Regions from separate parts of the Exiguobacterium sp. LL15 genome, predicted to be linked through region 3. Evidence: riboswitches for the same ligand, from Rfam matches in the RefSeq annotation. Region 3 holds a riboswitch; each other region holds the start of a gene.
What was found. A riboswitch is a leader RNA that binds a small molecule or an ion and turns the genes downstream of it on or off. The one in region 3 is predicted to bind S-adenosylmethionine.

Region 1 (3,279 bases), 190 kb from region 3:
GATCTTTAATCCACGGGCATGAGCAGCCGTGATCAACTCCTGGAGATCTCCCATCGTTCCCGCTTTTTTCATGATCTCGTAATAATCGGCAATATCATAGCCGTTATCGACGTCCGGGGAACGATAACATGGATTCAGCCACACGACATCGACACCAAGTGAAGCGATGTAATCAAGCTTCTCGATGACACCTCTTAAATCACCGATCCCATCCCCGTTCGAATCTTTAAAGCTACGCCAGTAGACTTGATAGACGACTGCCTCTTTCCAGTTAGCTCGCTTCATCTTCCCACTCCTCTCCCTACTCTTTATTCCCGCTCCACTTATCTGTACCTGTTTATCCGACAATTTTTTTAAATTTCGAAAAAGTTCTTTTCTTTTGACTGAATATTCGTTATCCTTGACGACAATACCACGAAGGAGGCATTCATCCATGAAACATTTCGCTCCATCCATCGCCATTGATCGGCTTCCTGCTCCCGTCTTCGCTGAACTTGCGAACCGAATCGGTGCTGTAAAAGCTGCCGGACATGATGTCATCACACTCGGTCAAGGAACACCCGACCAAACGACGCCTGTACATATTCTCGATGCCTTAAAACAAGCCATCGACGAGCCAACGAACCTTCAATATCCACCATTTCGTGGACATGATTTTCTAAAACAAGCTGTCGCAAACTTTTACGCGACTGAATTCGGTGTCACGATCGATCCGGCAACGGAAGTCGCGATTCTCCTCGGCAGTAAAGCCGGAATCGTCGCCTTACCGCAGACGATCGTCAACCCTGGAGAAGGTGTCATCGTCCCGGATCCAGGATACCCGGATTACCTGTCTGGTGCAGCACTTGCTGGCGCTTACCCGATTACGCTTCCGTTGCTCGAGAAAAATGATTTCTTGCCGGATTATGACTTACTTGATACGACGGACGTTGAGCGTGCCCGGATGTTGTTCCTCAACTATCCGAGTAATCCGACGGGTGCGACCGCGACGGCAGAAGCCTTCGAACAGACAGTCGCTTTCGCCGATGCCCATGATATCTGTGTCGTTCATGACTTAGCATACGGCGGTATCAGTTTCGATGGTCCGACGCGAAGTTTCTTGCAGACGGAAGGTGCAAAAGACGTCGGGATCGAATTGTTCTCACTCTCGAAACGCTTCAACATGTCCGGCTTCCGGATTGCCTTTGCCATCGGAAATCCGTCCGTCATCTCAAGCATCGAAACGTACCAAGAACATCTCTACGTCAGTGCCTTCACACCGATTCAGCATGCGGCGACCGTCGCCCTCACGAGTGACCAGACGTGCGTCCGTGAGTTAAGTCGCTTGTATGAAACACGACGCGATGCGTTGTTCGCAAAACTCGATGCGATCGGTTGGAGTGGACCACGACCGGGCGGTTCCTTCTTCGTCTGGCTTCCTGTTCCGGAAGGTTATACGTCCCAAAGCTTCACCGATCATCTACTTGACGAAGCACATGTCGCTGTGACCCCTGGATCCTTCTTCGGCGAATACGGTGAAGGCTACGTCCGGATCAGCTTGATTGCTGACGTTGAACGTCTAGAAGAAGCCGTCGATCGAATCGGAACGCTCAACCTGTTCCGGACACCTGTTGCGGAATAATTCTGAAAAAACATTTGACAGATGGGAATCATTTCCGTTAAAGTAAGTCCCAACAGCATAACTACTTATCGAGAGCGACCGAGGGATTAGGCCCAACGACGTCCGGCAACCACCTGTAAGGAACGGTGCCACATCCTACAGAATGATTTTCATTCTGAGAGATAAGTTACGAAATCTTACACTTTCGTCGCTTTTTTCTGGTTGCTCCGCTACTAGGAAAAAGCGACTTTTTTTGTATGAGGAGATGAGCGGATGATTGAATTCAAACATATTACAAAACGGTTCGTTCGAGATCGGACCCCGATTTTTGCATTACGGGATGTCGATTTGACGATTCAAAAAGGAGAAATCTTCGGAATCATTGGCGAGTCTGGTGCCGGTAAAAGTACGTTGCTTCGCCTAATCAACGGGCTCGAGCATCCGACACAAGGAACCGTCAAGGTCGACGGTGTCTCGCTCGGCGGGATGTCAAAAACAGATTTGCGTCAACTTCGCTTGCGGACAGGAATGATCTTTCAGCATTTCCAATTGATCCAGTCGCGCAACGTCGCGGATAACATCGCTTTTGCGCTCAAGGCCGCTGGCGTCAAACGAGCAGATTTCCCGGAGCGGATTCGCGAACTCGTCTCGCTCGTCGGACTTGAAGGATTTGAGACGAACTTCCCGAGTCAATTAAGCGGTGGGCAGAAACAGCGCGTCGGGATTGCCCGGGCACTCGCAAACAATCCGACCGTCTTGTTATGTGATGAAGCGACATCCGCTCTTGACCCCGTTACGACACTACAGATCCTTGAACTGCTGAAGGATTTGAATGAACGACTCGGGTTGACGATCGTCCTCATCACGCATGAGATTGATGTCGTCAAACAGATTTGCCATCGTGTCGCGGTCATGTCGCAAGGTGAAGTCGTTGAAGTCGCCTCAACCTATGACTTGTTCAGTCAAGCTAAGCATCCGGTGACGCAACATTACGTCGATACGGCACTACAAATCGAATTGCCGGAACGCATCTTACAGGCAACCCCAGGCAAGATCATCCGCTTGCAGTTCACGGGCGAGAAGACCGGTGAGAGTACGTTATCAGAAGCGATCCGCCGTTACGATATCTCAGTCAGTATCTTGCACGGCAAGGTCGACTATATTCAAGACGTCGCCTTCGGTGTCCTCATTGTCAGCTTGACGGGATCATCCGATCAAATCGCTCCTGCCCTCGACTGGCTCGCGACGGAACTTCATGCACTCGAGGTGATTCAGGATGTGGCTTGATCGTATTCAAACGATGTTACCTGAACTCTTGAAGGCACTCGGCGAGACAGCATGGATGGTCGGAATTTCACTTGCTTTCGCATTGGTCGTCGGGATTCCGCTCGGAATTCTCTTGTTCGTCACCGACCGCGGATTATTTTTTCAAAACCTTGCCGTCCGCCGTGTTCTTGACTTCGTCGTCAACATCGTCCGGTCGCTACCGTTCATCATCTTGCTGGTTGCCCTCATTCCGTTGACGAAGTTCTTACTCGACAATACAATCGGTCCGACGGCAGCGTCCGTCAGCCTTAGTGTCGCAGCGATTCCGTTTCTCGCACGCCTTGTCGAAACATCACTCCGCGAGATTCCGCCTGGTTTGATTGAAGCAGCAGAAGCATGTGGGGCGAAACCCT
Region 2 (3,279 bases), 460 kb from region 3:
TTTCCTCATCGATGATTCCGACATAAAAATACTCTCCCCGTGCTTCTTCTGCCGTCCGGATCGCACGAACAACCTCCTCTTGCGGATACGCTTCCTGCACGAAATGCGCTTTCGAGCGCTCGGAATAGATTTCTGCGTACGTATCCAACCAGGATGTGACGGCAATGTCATGAATACGTCCTGCATCGGCTGGAATAGCTTCGCGTATTTCCATAATCGGAACCCCCCTTTGTATTCATACGAATCGACTCATGTACTTTTACCCTCTTCTAGAAAAAACATTCGTTTCCTGCAAAGTTCCACGTAAACAAAAAAGTCCGAAAACCCGCGTAGGGTTCTCGGACTTTTTGATTATGCGAAACGTTTTGCCTGTTCTTCAAGAACTGCTGCTTTATCTGTTTGCTCCCATGGAAGCTCAACATCTGTACGACCGAAGTGACCGTATGCAGCTGTTTGACGATAGATCGGACGACGGAGATCAAGCATGTTGATGATTCCAGCCGGACGAAGATCGAAGTTTTCAGCAACCAATTCGACGAGTTGTGCTTCAGGAAGTTTTCCTGTACCGAATGTATCAACCGCGATTGATACCGGGTGCGCGACACCGATTGCGTACGCGAGTTGAACTTCTGCTTTGTCTGCAAGACCTGCAGCAACGAGGTTCTTCGCGACGTAACGTGCTGCGTATGCAGCTGAACGGTCGACTTTTGTTGGATCTTTACCAGAGAATGCTCCACCGCCATGGCGTGCGTATCCACCATACGTATCAACGATGATCTTACGACCCGTCAATCCAGCATCTCCTTGTGGTCCGCCGATGACGAAACGACCAGTTGGATTGATGAAGAATTTCGTTGCTGCGTCGATGTATTCAGCCGGGATGACCGGTGTGATGACGTGTTCTTTCAAGTCAGCTTGAATTTGCTCAAGCGTAACTTCTTCCGCGTGTTGTGTCGAGATGACGATCGTATCGACACGAACCGGCTCGTTGTTCTCGTTGTATTCGACCGTGACTTGTGTTTTTCCGTCCGGACGAAGGTAGTCGAGTTGACCGTTTTTACGCACTTCTGCCAAACGGCGTGCGAGACGGTGTGAAAGCGAGATTGGAAGTGGCATGAGTTCTGGTGTTTCTTTCGTTGCGTAACCGAACATGAGACCTTGGTCTCCTGCACCGATTGCATCGATTTCTGCATCAGACATGCTACCTTCACGTGCTTCAAGCGCTTGGTCTACACCAAGAGCGATGTCTGCTGATTGCTCATCGATTGATGTCAATACAGCACATGTGTCCGCGTCAAAACCGTATTTCGCGCGTGTATAACCGATCTCACGAATCGTTTCACGAACGACTTTTGGAATGTCGACGTAAGTGGATGTCGTGATCTCACCTGCAACGAGAACGAGACCTGTTGTAACAGAAGTTTCTGCCGCAACACGCGCGTTTGGATCCGCTGCGAGGATTGCATCAAGAATTGAATCCGAAATTTGGTCACAGATTTTATCTGGATGACCTTCAGTGACTGACTCCGACGTGAATAGTCGGCGATTAAGGTTTGTCATGTATGACCCTCCCAAAAAAGAATTTGACGGTGTACTCATTTCCCCTAGTTGAGTGGGACGGTAAAATGAAAAAAACCTTTCCAAGTCCAAAAAATGGTCAGGGAAAGGTTGTGCGTTCTTCCTTTACCCTCTTATCGTTCGAAGTGTTTACTTCGCTTCAGGAGAGCACCTTTTCCCTCATTAATATGTGAATTAATGTAGGACGGTTGCCGGGTTTCTTCGGGCCTTGTTCCCTCCACCTGCTCAGAATAAGAGTATCCGTTACGAATTACATGATATAAAGTTGTAACTACTCTGTCAAGCAAGGTTTCAAATTCTAGTCGAAACTTTTTGAAAGAGATGTTAAACTGTTAATGCTGAAAGCGTTTCCAGATAAATAGAAATCAGCACTAGAAAATGATTGCTCTCTCTTTAGTATGTCATATATAATAAATGTGTCATACTAAATACAGTGAGCCAAAACCAACGTAGGGGAAAGGTGGGGTCAGGATGCCGATGACGGTCCTGAATATCGAAGAACTACTCAAGAAAGAGCATGTGTTCAAACAACTATCTGTTGCTGAACTTGTCGAACATGCGATTCGAAACGAAGAAGGTGTCCTTGCTGAGAACGGCGCATTATCTGTAGAAACGGGGAAATTTACAGGTCGTTCACCAAAAGATAAGTTCATCGTCCGTGATTCTTCCTGCGAGTCTCACATTGATTGGGGTCATGTCAACCAACCAATGGATGGAGACAAATTTGAACAATTGTTGCAAAAGGTTCTTCGTTACATGAACGAAGCTGATCATCTCTACTACACAGAAGCTGCTGCTGGAGCAGATACGCACTTCACCCTTCCGGTCCGTGTGCTCACACAATATGCTTGGCATAACCTGTTTGCCAAACAACTCTTTTTACGCGAGTATCCTGAAGTGGCTGCCTTCGAACCGTTCACGGTCGTCTACGCGCCACATTTCAAAGCAGATCCTGCCGTTGACGGAACGAACTCCGAGACGTTCATCGCGATGTCGTTCGAACACCGAATCGTCTTGATTGGTGGAACGGAATACGCTGGAGAAATCAAAAAGTCGATCTTTTCCGTCATGAACTACCTCTTGCCACAAGAAAACGTCCTTTCGATGCACTGCTCGGCAAACGTCGGACACGAAGGCGACGTCGCCTTGTTCTTCGGTCTATCTGGTACTGGTAAGACCACCCTTTCAGCCGATGATAGCCGTCAATTGATCGGTGACGATGAGCATGGTTGGTCGCACGATGGTGTCTTCAACATCGAAGGCGGATGTTACGCGAAGACGGTCAATCTATCGCGTGAAAAAGAACCGCAAATCTTTGACGCGATCCGTTTCGGAACCGTCCTTGAGAACGTCGTACTCGACGAAGCCCGTCATCCTGATTACGATGATACATCGTTGACGGAAAATACGCGTGCTGCTTATCCGATTACGGCAATCGATAACATCGCTGTTCCGTCACGCGCTGGTCATCCGAAGACGATTGTCTTCTTGACAGCTGATGCGTACGGCGTCTTGCCTCCGATCAGCAAATTGACGAAAGAACAAGCGATGTATCACTTCCTATCAGGATATACATCAAAACTCGCTGGAACAGAACGTGGGGTCACGGAACCAGAAGCGACCTTCTCGACGTGCTTCGGTTCACCATTCCTTCCACTGATGCCTGAAAAGTATGCGACGATGCTCGGCGAATTGATTGAT
Region 3 (3,279 bases):
GAAGCCGCTCCAATCGGTGCAGCACCAAGAAAATTAAAAAAAGACGTACCGATGATGGTCGTCCTTTGATGTAGCAGCTATTTGCTTCCATATGGAAACGAATAGCTGTTTTTTTGATTCAGCCTGTTTCTTGCGAAAACTGACACGATTGTTCGATAAAGCGAATCGTCTCACGAACAATCAAATCCTGATCATGATCGAGTGTCGCAACGTGATACGAGTTCAGTAAACAGTAGCTTCGTTTATCATTTGTTCCGATGTGCTGGTGCAGATAATCCGAGCTCGAAGGTGGAACGACGTGATCGGTCGCTGAGTAAAGAATCAATGTCGGTAGAAGGATCGATCCAAGGCGTCCTTTTGTTTCATCCATTAGGCGAACAAGTTCGAACGCACAACGGCTCGGAACAAGATCATAGATGATTTCAAAGGCTGCTCGCTTAATGTCCGGTGCGCCTTCCGGTAAATACTCTGGACCGTCCTCGAACGAAAGTGATTCATAGGATGGAACGGAGAGTGCGGCATTGATCGTAATGATGCCGGCAAACGGAATCCCGTCAGCGGCGAGCGACAGCGCAAGCGTCGCACCCATCGATTGACCGATGACGAAGACTTGATCGCATGTTTCTTGTAAACGTTCATAGCCGTCTTGCAGGCTTTGCTTCCAACATCGAGCAGTCGATTGTTCGAACTCGCGGACGTTCGTTCCATGTCCACGTAAGCGCGGGGCATAGACGGTAAAACCTTCAGCAGCGAATGCCTCACCGACGTCCCGGACACTTTGCGGAGTGGCGTTAAAACCATGACAGATTAGAATGCCGATCGATCCACCTTGAAAATAAAACGCTTCAGCACCAGTCAATACAGGATAGTTCATCATTACTATTTTTCCTCCATTCATGAAAAAAACTCGTCGACGTCACTGCTTGGACGCCCACGAGTTTTTCACCGTATCATCCAAAGCCGCGCTTTGCTGGTCGGAGCACCTTACAAATTGCAGGTTGCCGTGAAGTCATAGAGCCAGGTCTCTCGTTCACTCTTGATAAATATCATATTGGAATTGTCGGAATAATCATTGAAACGATGGTAGCACGACCAAAAATGACTTGTCAAATCTTTCTTGACGAATCGTGATCCGTTCATTAAGCTAATTCATAACTTGTAAATCCATCGATATGCGCCAAATGGATTATTTTTGCAAAGTTGGTTGACTTTTAAAGTTTCGACCCGTAATGTAAAAATTAGTTTTACGACATAAGCAACAACGCAACAACACACATACGAATTTCATACCGCAATACTTATCCAGAGAGGTGGAGGGACTGGCCCTACGAAACCTCGGCAACAGACTCATTATGAGCACTGTGCCAATTCCATCAGACAGATGTCTGAGAGATGAGTGGAGTGGATTCTGCCACTGTGCGGATCCAGGTCTCTTCTTGTTTCTCAAGAAGGGACCTTTTTTGTTGAATGAAGGGGGAAAACGGAATGATTGCATTTCATCAAGTCAAAAAAACGTACGTCACGAAAGATCAGACGATTGCAGCGCTCGACGGTGTCGACCTGACAATCGAGAAAGGCGAAATCTTTGGTGTCATCGGCTTTAGCGGTGCCGGGAAAAGTTCACTGCTCCGCTGTGTCAATCTGTTAGAACGACCGACGTCAGGAACGGTGACGGTCGATGGGGAAGATTTAACGCAACTGTCTCCGAAAAAATTACGCCAAGCAAAACAACGGATTGGAATGATCTTTCAGCACTTCAATCTATTGAATGCGAACACGGTCTTTACGAACGTTGCAAAACCACTCGTTCTCGCAGGCGTCAAGAAAGATGAGATTCGCCGTCGGGTGACGGAGTTGCTCGAATTCGTCGATCTCGCGGACAAGGCGGATCATTATCCAGATCAATTGTCGGGTGGGCAGAAACAGCGCGTTGGTATCGCCCGGGCACTCGCGACGCAACCTTCCGTCCTTTTATGTGACGAAGCGACGTCAGCACTTGATCCCCAGACGACACATCATATTCTTCAGTTATTAAAACGGATCAATGCAGAGTACGGGATCACGATTCTTTTGATTACCCACGAGATGGGCGTCATCCGGGAGATTTGCGATCGTGTAGCCGTCATCGAAGCTGGGAAGCTAATCGAGTCAGGAACGGTCTTTGATGTCTTTTCAAATCCGCAGACCGAGACGGCACGGAACTTTGTACGGTCCGTCATGCATGACGAGATTCCAGCGTCGATTCGTCAGTTGATCGAGTCGCGAAATGCGCATCCAATCTATAAGATTCACTTCCTTGGACATCACACCGGACAACCACTCTTGTCGCAAGTCGCAAAACGCTTCGACGTCGATGTCAATATCCTGCACGGTAGCATCACGGAGTTGCAGGAGACGCCGTTCGGCACATTACTCGTTGAACTGATCGGTGAGACGACAGAAGTGAAACGTGCCTTACACTACATCGATCAGGCACAGGTAACCGTTGAGGAGGTGCTCGCTGATGCTAGTTAACTACAGTGATATTTGGACAGCATTTTTGCAGACGATGACGATGGTATCCGTCTCACTCTTATTCTCGACCTTGATCGGCTTACCACTCGGTATCCTGCTTGTCGTCACGCGAAAAGGAGCGTTACTTGAAAATGTTCCGTTGTTCACGTTCTTCAACAGTATCGTCAATATTTTCCGCTCGATTCCGTTCATCATCTTACTCGTCGCGATCATCCCGTTGACGCGCTTGATCGTTCAGACATCGATCGGAACAGAAGCCGCAATCGTTCCGCTCGTCTTTTACGCTGCACCGTACATGGCGCGTCTGATCGAGAGTTCTTTACTCGAAGTCGATAAAGGCGTTCTTGAAGCAGCAGAAGCGATGGGCGCGACACCGTTTCAAACGATTTTCCGCTTCCTCCTACCGGAAGCACTCGGTTCACTCATCCTGAACTTAACGATCGCGACGGTCGGCTTGATCGGGGCATCGGCGATGGCAGGCGCCATCGGTGGTGGCGGTTTGGGTGACTTAGCAATTACTTACGGCTATCAACGGTTTGATACGAAAGTCATGATCATCACGGTCGGGATTCTCGTCATCTTAGTCCAAGGCTTACAGACGACAGGCAACATCGTCGCACGAAAAATCAGAAGACATTAATCAAGGGAGCGATTCAGCCATGAAAAAAGCAGTAGCAATTGGAGCAACACTCACGACGATTTTATTTGCCGGGTGCGCAGCATCAGGAGAAGACGAAAAGACGATCAAGCTCGGTGTCAGCGGTT

Region 1: another riboswitch for S-adenosylmethionine. It lies ahead of NOM72_RS01190 (methionine ABC transporter ATP-binding protein); the one in region 3 lies ahead of NOM72_RS00385 (methionine ABC transporter ATP-binding protein).
Region 2: another riboswitch for S-adenosylmethionine. It lies ahead of metK (methionine adenosyltransferase); the one in region 3 lies ahead of NOM72_RS00385 (methionine ABC transporter ATP-binding protein).

The regions. Positions count from the first base shown of each region.
Region 1 is NZ_JANFNX010000001.1:256,196-259,474, reverse strand. Features, by position in the region: gene NOM72_RS01200 (alpha-glucosidase) at 1-285, opposite strand, end outside; gene NOM72_RS01195 (aminotransferase class I/II-fold pyridoxal phosphate-dependent enzyme) at 434-1,621, shown strand; SAM riboswitch class I at 1,684-1,789, shown strand; gene NOM72_RS01190 (methionine ABC transporter ATP-binding protein) at 1,874-2,887, shown strand; gene NOM72_RS01185 (methionine ABC transporter permease) at 2,877-3,279, shown strand, end outside.
Region 2 is NZ_JANFNX010000001.1:529,017-532,295, reverse strand. Features, by position in the region: gene NOM72_RS02590 (GNAT family N-acetyltransferase) at 1-214, opposite strand, end outside; gene metK (methionine adenosyltransferase) at 352-1,560, opposite strand; SAM riboswitch class I at 1,689-1,815, opposite strand; gene pckA (phosphoenolpyruvate carboxykinase (ATP)) at 2,050-3,279, shown strand, end outside.
Region 3 is NZ_JANFNX010000001.1:66,063-69,341, forward strand. Features, by position in the region: gene NOM72_RS00375 (thymidine kinase) at 1-37, shown strand, start outside; gene NOM72_RS00380 (alpha/beta hydrolase) at 119-877, opposite strand; SAM riboswitch class I at 945-1,046, opposite strand; SAM riboswitch class I at 1,296-1,399, shown strand; gene NOM72_RS00385 (methionine ABC transporter ATP-binding protein) at 1,486-2,514, shown strand; gene NOM72_RS00390 (methionine ABC transporter permease) at 2,504-3,154, shown strand; gene NOM72_RS00395 (MetQ/NlpA family ABC transporter substrate-binding protein) at 3,174-3,279, shown strand, end outside.